Regions from separate parts of the Pseudomonas sp. M5A4_2d genome, predicted to be linked through region 1. Evidence: riboswitches for the same ligand, from Rfam matches in the RefSeq annotation. Region 1 holds a riboswitch; the other holds the start of a gene.
What was found. Region 1 has a riboswitch for manganese ahead of ACLBW8_RS17530 (TMEM165/GDT1 family protein). Riboswitches for the same ligand answer to the same signal wherever they lie in the genome.
Positions count from the first base shown of each region.

Region 2: it holds a riboswitch for manganese, as region 1 does, so the genes downstream of both, mntP (manganese efflux pump MntP) here and ACLBW8_RS17530 (TMEM165/GDT1 family protein) in region 1, are expected to answer to the same signal.

Region 1 covers NZ_JBKEZW010000007.1:114,043-120,290, forward strand. Annotated here, with positions in the region: gene ACLBW8_RS17520 (2-hydroxyacid dehydrogenase) at 1-292, shown strand, start outside; gene ACLBW8_RS17525 (methyltransferase) at 323-1,321, shown strand; yybP-ykoY riboswitch at 1,372-1,493, shown strand; gene ACLBW8_RS17530 (TMEM165/GDT1 family protein) at 1,582-2,166, shown strand; gene ACLBW8_RS17535 (M48 family metallopeptidase) at 2,293-3,111, opposite strand; gene ACLBW8_RS17540 (SOS response-associated peptidase) at 3,302-3,922, opposite strand; gene ACLBW8_RS17545 (putative signal transducing protein) at 3,959-4,219, opposite strand; gene ACLBW8_RS17550 (CPXCG motif-containing cysteine-rich protein) at 4,231-4,410, opposite strand; gene ACLBW8_RS17555 (1-acyl-sn-glycerol-3-phosphate acyltransferase) at 4,542-5,705, shown strand; gene ACLBW8_RS17560 (hypothetical protein) at 5,828-6,085, opposite strand.
Region 2 covers NZ_JBKEZW010000006.1:229,313-235,560, forward strand. Annotated here, with positions in the region: gene ACLBW8_RS16365 (DoxX family protein) at 1-161, shown strand, start outside; gene ACLBW8_RS16370 (alpha/beta fold hydrolase) at 410-1,228, opposite strand; gene ACLBW8_RS16375 (NAD(P)-dependent alcohol dehydrogenase) at 1,376-2,443, shown strand; gene mntP (manganese efflux pump MntP) at 2,582-3,145, opposite strand; yybP-ykoY riboswitch at 3,156-3,325, opposite strand; gene scpB (methylmalonyl-CoA decarboxylase) at 3,356-4,138, opposite strand; gene ACLBW8_RS16390 (LuxR C-terminal-related transcriptional regulator) at 4,281-4,853, opposite strand; gene ACLBW8_RS16395 (acetyl-CoA acetyltransferase) at 4,983-6,161, shown strand; gene ACLBW8_RS16400 (class I adenylate-forming enzyme family protein) at 6,165-6,248, shown strand, end outside.

The DNA of each region.
Region 1 (6,248 bases):
GCTGCTCAAACCTGGCGCGTTTATCGTCAATACGGCGCGCGGCGGCTTGATCAACGAACAGGCGCTGGCGGACGCTTTGCGCAGTGGCCATCTGGGCGGCGCGGCAACCGACGTACTGAGCGTGGAGCCACCCGTGCAGGGCAACCCGCTGCTGGCTGGCGACATTCCTCGGCTGATCGTCACCCCCCACAACGCCTGGGGCAGCCGCGAAGCGCGGCAACGAATCGTCGGCCAATTGGCCGAAAACGCTCGAGGCTTTTTCAGCGGCGCCCCGCTGCGTGTCGTCAGTTGATAAACTGCGCCCCTTTTCAAGGAGCAGACCATGGATCCGCGCAGTGAAGTACTGCTTCGTCAGGCCGAACTTTTTCAAGGCAACCTGCTGCTGGTAGGGTTGCCCGCCGACGATTTGCTCGGCCGCCTGCCCAATGCTCACGGCTGGTGCTGGCATGCCGGTGACCAGGCCGCGCTCGACGCACGCTTCCCCGAGCGCAGCCTGTTCGGCGTGAACGTGCCCGAGCGCGCGTTTGATGCGGCGGTGATTTTCCTGCCCAAGTCCAAGGACCTCACCGACTACCTGCTCAACGCCGTGGCCGCGCGCCTGCCCGGCGCCGAGCTGTTTCTGGTCGGGGAGAAAAAAGGCGGTATCGAAAGCGCCGCCAAACAGATGACCCCTTTCGGCAAGCCACGCAAGCTCGATAACGCGCGGCATTGCCAGCTGTGGCAGGTCACCGTGGCCAATGCCCCCCAAGCGATCGAGCTGGAGAGCCTGGCACAGGTGTTCGAGGTGCCACTGGCCGAGGGGCCGCTCAAGGTAGTGAGCCTGCCGGGCGTGTTCAGCCACGGTCGCCTGGATCGCGGCACCGAGCTGTTGCTCGAGCATTTGGACAAACTGCCCAGCGGGCACTTGCTGGACTTCGGTTGCGGCGCGGGCGTGCTGGGGGCGGCGGTCAAACGTCGCTACCCGCACAACACCGTGACGATGCTGGACGTGGATGCATTCGCCGCTGCCAGCAGTCGCCTGACCCTGGCGGCCAATGGCCTGGAAGCCGAGGTGCTGACCGGTGACGGCATCGACGCCGCGCCGATGGGTTTGAACGCGATTTTGAGCAACCCACCGTTCCATGTCGGGGTGCACACGGATTATTTCGCCACCGAAAATCTGCTGCGAAAAGCCGCGAAACACCTGGCAAAAGGCGGCGAACTTCGCCTGGTGGCCAACAGCTTCCTCAAGTACCAACCGTTGATCGAAGAGCACTTGGGCATCTGTGCGATCAAGGCCGAGGGCAATGGTTTCCGCATCTACCGTGCCAAACGCGGCTGATGGCTTTTTGAAAAAGAAGGCTTGCCGAATGGGTTTTGCCTAGGCAGAATCCGCTCCGTCCTAGGGGAGTAGTCTCCCACGAGCGCCACGCTCGTCCGGCATACGTCAACATACTTGGTCAGCAGACCATGGCGTATGCGACCCAGGAGTCCGCACAGACGGACCGGGGTTTGACAAGACCTATGACACGCACACCTTACCCGGGGCGGGAAGGCTGTACGTGTCATAGCCGTGTCGACCCGCCCCTGGAAACCTACCTGATGCTGGATTCATTACTCGTTCCTACCGCAATCGTTGCCTTGGCCGAAATCGGCGACAAGACGCAGCTGCTCGCACTCATCCTGGCCGCACGCTTTCGCAAACCCTGGCCGATCATCGCCGGCATTGTCGCCGCGACCCTGGCCAACCATGCGGCCGCCGGTGCCGTGGGGGCCTGGTTCGGCAGTTTCTTCTCGGATGCGGTGTTGCACTGGATTCTCGCGGCGAGTTTCTGTGCCACCGCGCTGTGGACCCTGGTGCCGGACAAACTCGACGATGACGAAGCCAGTACCACACGCAAGTTCGGGCCTTTCCTGACCACGCTGATTGCGTTCTTCCTTGCGGAAATCGGTGACAAGACGCAAATCGCCACGGTGATGCTGGCGGCGCAGTATCCGGAGTTGTGGCTGGTGATTATCGGCACCACCCTGGGCATGCTGATTGCGAACGTGCCGGTGGTCTTGGCGGGGAATTTCGCGGCAGAGAAACTGCCGCTGACGTTGATTCGTCGACTGGCGGCTACGGCGTTTTTCGTCCTGGCAGTGGTGGCGGTTTACAAGGCCATGCAAAGCAGCGGCTGGTTGTAAACCCAATCAAATGTGGGAGCGGGCTTGCTCGCGAAGGCGGCGGTCCAGTCAAAGATTTACCGACTGATACTGCGCATTCGCGAGCAAGCCCGCTCCCACATTTAGATCTTCACAAGCCTTGAAATATCAGGATTTTTTGGCCTGTTGATAGAGCGGCATCACCTTCGGAATCGCCGCCTGCAACGAGGCGATCCGACTGTCGGAAGCCGGGTGCGTGCTCATGAACTCAGGTGGCGCGCCTTCCGAAGCCTTGGCCATCTTGTTCCACAACGTGATGGCCGCGTTTGGGTTGTAGCCAGCCCGGGCCGAAAGCTCCAGCCCGATCAGGTCCGCTTCGTTTTCGTTGGCGCGGCTGTTCGGCAAGGTCATGCCGTAGTTGGCAACCGTATCGGCTAAAGCCAGGCTGTCCTGGCCCAACCCGAACAAGGCACCAGCGCCCTGCTTGGCCATTTGGATGCCGTAGGCCTTGGACATGGCTTCACGCCCGTGTTCGCGCAACGCGTGGGCGATTTCATGGCCCATCACCGCAGCCAACTCGTCATCGGTAAGCTTGAGGTTGTCGATCAACGCGCTGTACACAAAAATCTTGCCGCCAGGCCCGCAGTTGGCGTTCATCTCATCGCTTTTGATCAGGTTCACTTCCCACTTCCACTGCGCCGCATCCGGGCGGAAGGTCGGTGCCTGGGCGATCAGACGATTGGCAATCGCCTGCACGCGCTTGGCGTTGGCGCTGGTTTTGTCCAGCATGCCTTTGCCACTCGCCTCCCCCAGCGTCTGCTGATAGGACTGGGCGTACATCTGGTCGACTTCCTGGCTCGATAGCATGCTGAACATGTACTGCTTGCGCTCTACCCCGACGGCACCGCCGTTGGTGGTGTTTACCGACTGGCAACCAGCCAGCAGCATCGCTGCACTGAGTACGCTTACCGCCAATGACTTCTTCATCAACACTCTCCCTGGAAACCTGGCGCGTATCGTAGGCGGTCGTGTGTATCTGCGCCAGATACACAAGACGTGTAACCACCAACTTTCAGATACATCCCACACGCCTACAGCGGAGGCGGGTCATCCCGTTCAAGGTTTAGCGGTTTGCGGTGGTGTTGAGGCCGGTGAATCCAACCTGCAACCACAAGGCTTAAGCCGGCGTCAGGCACTCGGGCCCATTCAACTTCGGGTCATTCACCATGTTGGCCAGGACCCGCTCGCGCAATGCGACGGGCTCGCTGGCCAGCAAGCCTTGCAACACATGCAAGGGGGTCTCTGGATTCAACCAGGCCTCCTGCCCCGCCGCGTCGAGAATCAACGGCCGCCGCTGACTCTGCGCGGCCTGGGTCACCACTGCCGTGCTCAGCCACACCTGCTCCTGCACCGGATACGCCTCCCAGATGGCCGCAAAAAACAGCGTCGAGCCTTCACCCGGCGTCAGCCAGTAAGGACGCTTGCGTTGGGTGCCACGCCATTCGTAAAAACCATTGGCCGGCAGCAGGCAACGGCGCTGGCGAAAGGCTTCGCGAAACATCGGTTGCTCCGCCAGGGTTTCGGCGCGGGCATGGGCCGGAGTGCGGGAAAGGTCGGTCAGCCACGGCGGCGTGAGCCCCCAGCGGGCACGCGCGAGGGTGCGCTGGCCTTCGCTATGGCGCTGGATCAGCACCGAATCATTCGGGGAGATATTCCACTGGGCCTTTTGATCCGAGGGGAATCCCGGTAAGGCAGCGAAGGCAGGATTCCAGCGAAACAGGGCATAACGTCCACACATGGGGTAACACGACTCTTGGGTAAACCGACCGACAGCCTAACAGACCAATACGTCGGGGAAGCTGTCGGGTTCATCGCCGGGCAAGGGCTGCGCACCGATGTAAGCGGTAATCAGCTCGCGGGCGTAGGCGGCCTGGTCGTTATCTACTTCCAGCCCCAGCAGGCCGAAAATCGGCAGTTCGCCGGTACCGCCGAGCAAATGGCGCCCCACCAGGTGCGCCTCGATGCCCTCGCTGGCGAGCATTTGTTGCAGCAGCTCACCTTCCATCAGGTTTTCCGGCTCATAAATTCGCTGCATGGGCGTACCTGTTATTCGTTTTCGCTGCGCACGTTCAGCATCCACTCGTCACCGTGCACCTGGAGCTCGAACGTAATCGGCCGGCAGCACACAGGGCAGTCTTCTATATATTCCTGATCGCCCGCCGACAGGTCCAGCAACGCTGTGACCACCTCTCCACAATAAGGACATTCGTACGACTCCTCTTCCATCGCGGTCTCCAAGGTGACTTGTGCGTATAATCGCCGGTCTATTTACAGGGCTATTCACGGCAGAGCCAATATTGCGGCCGCACCCTGATATTTCCTTTACTAACACTAGCCGTTTCTAACAAGAGAGCATGATGGGCGAATTCGATACCATCCGACCTTACAACGACAGCGAAGTCCCGGCAGTGCTGGCACGTCTGTTCAGTGACAAGGCCTTTCTGGACATCCTGACCCACTTCCGCTTCCCGCGCTTTGCCGGCGCCCTGGGCTGGCTGCTCAAGCCGATGATCGCCCGCAAGCTGCGCCGTGAATTCGCCGGCGTCACCACCGTGGCCACGCTGCAGGACAAAGTCGAGTATTACGTCGATCACACCATTGATCGTGCGACCGACGGCGTAACCTACACCGGCGTCGAGCAACTCAAGTCGGGCACCGCTTATCTGTTTTTGGCCAACCACCGCGATATCGTGATGGACCCGGCCTTCGTCAACTATGCCGTGTACCACGCCGGCCTGCCAACGCCACGCATCGCCATCGGCGACAACCTGCTGCAAAAGCCGTTTGTCAGCGACCTGATGCGCCTGAACAAGAGTTTTATCGTGCACCGCTCGATCACCGGGCGAAAGGAAAAGATGGCGGCCTACCAACTGCTGTCGGCCTACATCAACCATTCGATCCGCAACGACTGCCAGTCGATCTGGATCGCCCAGGCCGAAGGCCGTGCCAAGGATGGGGATGATCGCACCGAGTCGGCGATCCTCAAGATGTTCCACGTCAGCCGCAAAGACGAGCCGTTTGCCGAGGTGATCCAGTCGTTGAACCTGACGCCGGTGTCCATCAGCTATGAATACGACCCGTGTGACAGCGCGAAGGCGCGCGAGCTGTATATCCGCGCCACCACCGGCACCTACAGCAAGGCGCCGGGCGAAGACGACGTAAGCATTGCCCTCGGTATCACCGGCTACAAGGGCCGCGTGCACGTGAACTTTGCACCGCCTATCACCGAACGCTTTGAAGACACCAAGCTGCTGGCCGTGGAGATGGACCGGCAGATTCTTGGGGGTTATCGCTTGTTCCCGGTGCATTACCTGGCGTACGCACAGTGGAGCGATGCCGACCCGCAATTGCAGGTGCCAACCGCGGCCGAGGTATTCCCGGCCGATGAATTGGCGAAGGCGAAAGCGGAGTGGGAGCGACGCTTGAATGAATGCCCGGCTGAACACCGGCCGTTTCTGGTGGTGCAATATGCAACGCCGGTGCGCAATCAGTATCGGGTAAAGGCCGGTATTCCCCTGTAAACACCGAATCAAGAATGTGGGAGCCGGTTTGCTTGCGAATGCGCTGATTCAGTCAACGATGTATCGACTGACACGCCGCTTTCGCGGGCAAGCCCGCTCCCACATTTGGTTGTGCGGTGTTCTTAGAGGTGGGTGCTGAGCCAGGATACGGCCAGCGCCAGCCCTAGGCAGGCGAACCCGACACGGTAGGCCAGACGATGCGCCCGTTCGGTGCGCACATCCAGAAACAACATCGGCAGGTCGATCGCGCGGTCTTCGCTTTTCGCGGTCAGGTCGGCCAGGGCGCGCTGCTCACGCAAGCGGGTAATGAACAGCAGCGCTGCACCCGGGCAGGCCACCAATAAAGCCACAGCATTGATCAGTAGTGCGGGCAGCGCCATCGCAAACCTCGGTCGACCAGTATCTTGGTATCTATTCAGATACAAACCTGAACGATAGTGGCCTCCTGCCCGAGTAATGCTCCGTCCCCATGTACCAGTAATGTATCCAGTAATTTACAGCGTCACCTGAACGTCACCTTAACAAGCCACTCTGTTGCCCTTC
Region 2 (6,248 bases), on a different contig from region 1:
CGTGCTTGCCGATCCTGGCCGTGCTGTGGGTGGCCTTGCTGGTGGTGCATCCGCAATGGACTTTGTTTGAGGGGCAGTTTGGCTGGCTGCTACTTATTATCTTCACCAGCATTCTGATCGCAGGACCGGGTCGGTTGGCGCTCAGCCAGCGGTATGCCTGAATAAAAAAAGGCCGGGCAAGCCCTAATGCCAGTCAGTTAAGCGCAGATCTCCTGTGGGAGCGGCGGTGCGACGATTCGACTTGCTCGCGAAAGCGGTGGGTCAGTCAACATCAATGTTTGCTGGGCCGACGTCTTCGCGGGCAAGCCCGCTCCCACATTTGATCTTCGCTGCATTGAGCATTTCAGTTCGCTTAACTGACTGGCATTAGGGCAAGCCCGGCCAACAAGGAGCGGGTGGTTCAGCCGTTTCAGCGCTTCAGGAATGCCAGCAAGTCTTCGTTCAACTGCTGAGTATGCGTGGCCGCAAAACCGTGCGGCGCATCCTTGTACACTTTCAGTTGCGCGCCCTTGATCATCTCGGCTGCCACTTTGCCGGTGGTCTCGAAGGGTACGACCTGGTCGCCGTCACCGTGAATCACCAGGGTCGGCACGTCGATCTTGGCCATGTCAGGGCGGAAGTCGGTTTGCGAGAACACGGTGACGCAATCAACAGTCGACTTGAGCGACGCCAGCAACGCGATTTGCAGGGTCTGGGTCAGTACGCCCTCGGAGACTTTCTGCCCCTTATTGATGCCATAGAACGTCGGGTTGAAGTCGGCGATGAATTGCGCGCGATCTTTCAGTAGCCCGGCCTTGATGCCGTCGAACACTTCGGTCGGCACGCCCTGCGGGTAATCCGGTTTCTGGCCGAAGATCGGCGTTACGGCGCCCAGCAATACCAGGCCGGTCACGCGAGCCGTGCCATGGCGTGCGATGTAGCGTGCCACGTCGCCGCCACCCATGGAGAAACCCACCAGGGTCACGTCCTTGAGGTCCAGGTGTTCGATCAGTTGGGCAATATCGTCGGCGAAGGTGTCATAGTCGTTACCGGTCCACGGCTGGTCCGAACGGCCGAAACCACGGCGGTCGAACGCAATGGTGCGAAAGCCACGGCTGCTCAGGTATTCCATCTGGTATTCCCACATGTCGGCATCCAACGGCCAGCCATGGCTGAACAGCACGGGCTTACCGCTGCCCCAGTCCTTGAAATAGATCTGGGTACCGTCTTTGGCAACGAATGTACTCATGGAAAACGCCTCGCGTGTCGGGGGGGAAATGTCAGCCTCACTATTGCGTTAAACCGGACGAAGGGCTTGTACGGATGTGCTCGGTTGAACGGTTCAGCGTCTATATTGGTCCACTGATCTCTACCGTCAGTTCAACAGGTGAACCAAATGGCCAAGACTTACAGCTACGCCGCTCGGGATTCCAAGGATGCGCTCAAACCCTTTACCTTTGAGCGCCGTGCGCCAGGGGCGGATGACGTCCAGATCGATATCCTCTACTGCGGCGTATGCCACTCCGACCTGCACACCGCGCGCAATGAGTGGCACAACACCTTGTACCCGTCGGTGCCCGGCCATGAGATTGTCGGCCGCGTGACAGCGGTCGGTGCCAACGTGACGAAATTCAAGGTGGGTGACCTGGCCGGCGTCGGTTGTATGGTCGACAGCTGCCAGCACTGCGCCTCCTGCGCCGAAGGCGAGGAGCAATACTGCGAGAACGGTTTTACCGGCACCTACAACGGCCCGGTGTTTGGTGGGGAAAACACGTTCGGAGGCTACTCGGACACTATCGTGGTCAAGGAGAAGTTCGTCCTGCGCATCTCCCATGACGATGCCAACCTGGCGGCGGTGGCGCCGCTGCTGTGCGCCGGCATCACCACCTACTCGCCGTTGCACCATTGGAAGGTGGGCCCCGGCAAGAAAGTCGGCGTGGTCGGCCTCGGTGGGCTGGGGCATATGGCGGTGAAGATCGCGCATGCCATGGGGGCCCATGTCACGCTGTTCACCACCTCACCGAACAAACGCGAAGATGGCCTGCGCCTGGGCGCCGATCAGGTCGTGGTGTCGAAGAACCCCGACGAAATGGCCAAGGTCGTCAACAGCCTGGACTTCATCCTCAACACGGTTGCCGCGCCGCATAACCTTGATCCTTTCCTCAACCTGCTCAAGCGTGACGGCACCATGACCCTGGTCGGCGCCCCCGACAGCCCGCACCCGTCGCCCACGGTATTCAACCTGATCTTCAAGCGCCGCAGCCTTGCCGGCTCGTTGATCGGTGGTATCCAGGAAACCCAGGACATGCTGGATTTCTGCGCCAAGCACAAGATTGTCTCGGACATCGAGATGATCGATATCCAGGGCATCAATGAGGCGTATGAGCGGATGCTCAAGGGCGATGTGAAGTATCGCTTCGTGATTGATATGGAGAGTTTGAAGAAGGAAAGCCACGCGGCTTAAACGCAATCGCTAAACCACTGAAGATCTAATGTGGGAGCGGGCTTGCTCGCGAAAGCAGTGTGCCAGTCGATGAATATTCTGACTGACACCGCGCTTTCGCGAGCAAGCCCGCTCCCACATTTCGTTTCGTGCAGGTCTTCAGGCCGACAAGTGCTCATACAAAATCGTCGCACCCACCAGCATCAGCACCACGCCACCGACCATCTCGGCGCGCTTGCCGACCACCGTCCCCAGCACTCGACCGAGCATCATGCCGAGGGTCACCATGGTCATGGTCGCAAGGCCTATCGCCGCTGAAGCCAGCAGAATATTCACGTCGACAAATGCCAGGCCCACACCCACCGCCATTGCGTCGATGCTGGTCGCAAATGCCGTCACGGCGAGGATCATGAACGAATGCTGAGTGGGTTTTTCAACCTCGTCATCATCCGGCTTGAGCCCGTTGTAGATCATGTGCAAGCCCAGCGCGACCAGCAGGGTAAAGGCGATCCAGTGGTCCCAGCTTTCTACCCAGCGCGTGGCGGCATGGCCGATAGCCCAGCCGATCATCGGCGTGATGGCTTCGATCACGCCAAAGATCAAGCCGGCGCGCAGGGCTTCGGTCAGGCGTGGTTTGTGCAGGCTGGAGCCTTTGCCGATGGCCGCCGCAAAGGCGTCCGTGGACATGGCAAGGGCGAGAAGAATGAGGGAAATGGGGTTCACGGTAAGGCTTCCAGTCGGGCTGTATGAGTCAACGACACAACCACACGCCCGACGTTAGGCATGGATGTGTCGCTGGTCTCACCAACCTAAACGGTGTTCGTACCACGGCAGGTTGCCGAATATGTTGATACGAACGCTTCTGCACGGGTCAGAAGCCGGTTACTCCCCAACGAAGCGCAGCATCCTAGACGATCAAATATGAAAAAACTGTCAACGCCCTTCAAACGCCGGTGGGCGACGTTCGGCAAATGCTGCCAGCCCTTCACCAAAATCTGCACTGGCGCAGGCCTGGCGGCGCAGTTCGGCGATCTGCTCCATGGCCTGCACGGGTATGGGTTGCAGGTCTTCGAGAATGCGCAATTGCTCCTTCACCGCCTGAATCGCCAACGGCGCCTTGGCGGCGATGCCTTGGGCGATTTCCAGGGCGGTGGCTTCCAGGGCCTCGGTGGGTACCAGGCGGTTGATCACGCCAAAGCGTTCGGCGCGTTCGGCGTCGAGTTTCTGCGCGCAGAAGAACAGTTCCTTGAGCACATGAATCGGCAGGTTGTTGAAGAACCGCAGCAGGCCGCTGGTGGTATAGGGCAAGCCGATGTTGGCCGGGGTCATGGCGAAGCTGGCGCTGTGGTCGGCCACCACCATGTCGCAGCTCATGGCCAGGTCGACGGCGCCGCCCCAGGCCGAGCCCGAAATCGCCGCGATCACCACGCCGGGGTAGGCGCGGATTCGCCGCAGTACTTGCTCCAGCGGTTTGCCATAGGCAACGGGGTCGCGGTCGCGGGCCACTTCGCCAATATCATGGCCGGCGCTCCACACCGTCTGGCCGACGTCGGCACCGAGAATCACCACGCCGATGTGCTGGGCGGCGAGGGTGACCAGGCTTTCATCCAGGCTGTCGAGCAAGTGCGCACTGAGGGCATTGCGCTGAGTGGGGTTGCTGAAGGTCAGGCGTGCGATGCGCGTGTCGATAAGGTTGAGCGTCACAGTGGCAGTCATGATGCGGTTCCTGCTGAACATTCGGATGGGCTGGCCTGCACGAGCACGTTGGCCTTGAGCAGGCTCCGTACGGACGCCGGCTCAAAGCCCGCTTCGCGCAATACCTCGACGCTGTGTGCGCCGGGCAACGGCGGTGGCCGCGTCACGCCACCATAATAATTTTCGACACCAACTCCACCACCGTCTTGGCCTGCAACTTCCTCATCAACCGTGCCCGATGCACTTCCACTGTGCGGTGGGAAATCGCCAGGCGCAGGGCGATTTCCTTGGATTTGAGGCCGTTGACGATGTGCATGGCAATTTCCCGCTCCCGGGGCGTGAGGTCGCCGGTGCCCTGGTGGGTGCGATCGAGGCGTTCGAAGTGCCAGATCATCAGCTTGAACGGGTCTTTGGGCGTGAGCGTGTAGCCGTGGGACTTGGCCCAGAACACTTCGCCGCTTTTGTGCTGCATGAAACGTTCGTCGGAGTAGCGGCCGTTTTCACTGTCCAGCAACCAATCGTGGCTGCGCTTGCCGATGGCGTGGTAGTCAGCCTGGGAGGGGTAGATCAGCAGGGTCAGTTGGTTGACCAACGCGTCGCGCGAATAGCCGAACAACTGCAGGAATGCTTCGTTGCAGTCGACGATCACACGGTTGCTGGTGACCAGTTGCGGTGCGGGGGACAGCTGGAACGCCAGGCGCCCGATATCTTGGAGTTGTTGTGCAAACACAGTCATTGGGCATCCTGCCTCGTTGTTTTTCTCACCTCGGGCTACTTATCCATGTAAGTAGTTACACGAATTGGCGCCGGCCCAGTGGTGGGTCATTGTAAGGAATGTCCGTATCAAGAACAGAAGAAATTGATTATGCCTGCTGATTGCGTCTCCATTGTTGCCGCCGGTCATTCGCGTTTTGGTCGCCTGGAAGGCACCACCCTTGAAGACCTGATCGTGCAGGTCACCCGCGAAGCCCTCACGGATGCGGCGATTGACGCGTCAGAAATCGATGCGTTGTTTCTGGGCCACTTCAACTCGGGGCTGGTGCCTGACGGGTTCGCCTCTTCGCTGTTGTTGCAGGCCGACCCCGGCCTGCGCTTCAAACCGGCCACCCGCTGTGAAAACGCCTGCGCGTCCGGCTCGGCGGCGATCCAGGCCGGGATCAATGCGATCCTGTCCGGCAGCGCGGAACTGGTGTTGGTGGTGGGCGCCGAAAAGATGGCCCACACCTCCACCGCCGAGGTCACCCAAGCCTTGGCCGGCGCCGGCTATCAGAATGACCCGGCCGAAGCCGGCATGAGTTTCCCGCAACTGTTCGGTCGGGCTGCCCGGCAATATGCCGAGCGCTACCATTGCCCGCTGGGCTCGATGGCGGCCATCGCCACCAAGAACCACTCCAATGCCATGGCCAACCCGTTGGCGCAGATGCACCGGGTGATGGATTTCGAACACTGTAACAACGTGTCCAAGAGCAACCCGTTTGTGGCCGAGTCATTGCGCCTGACCGATTGCTCACTGATCAGCGACGGCGCCGCCGCGATCATTCTGGCCTCGCCCAAGCGCGCGCGGGCGTTTCGCCGCGATGTACAGATCTGCACGATGACTCAGGTCAACGACTGCCTGCCCATCGCCCAGCGCGACATCCTGGCCTTTGAGGGCCCGCAAAGGGCGATCCACACGGCATTGCGCGGCGCGAATATCACCCTGGCCGACTTGAGTTTCGCCGAGGTGCATGACTGCTTCACCATCGCCGAACTGCTGATCTACGAAGCCATGGGCCTGGCGCCCAAAGGCGAGGGCCATCGCGTGCTCGACAGCGGCGTGGTGCGCGCCGGTGGGCGGCTGCCGGTGAATCTTTCCGGTGGGCTCAAGGCCAAAGGGCATCCGGTGGGCGCCACGGGGGTGTCGATGCATGCCCTGGCGTTTCGGCAATTGACCGGTGAACCGATTGGCCTGGCGGTGCCTGACCCGGAGTTTGGCCTGGTGTTCAACATGGGCGGCATGGCGGTGGCCAACTACGCCTCGGTCCTGCACGCACGCAGGTGCTGAGCCATGAACATTGCCAACTGGCTGCACGATACCCAGCGCCGTGATCCGCAACGCCCGGCGTTGTTCGACGGCACCCGGCAAATCGCC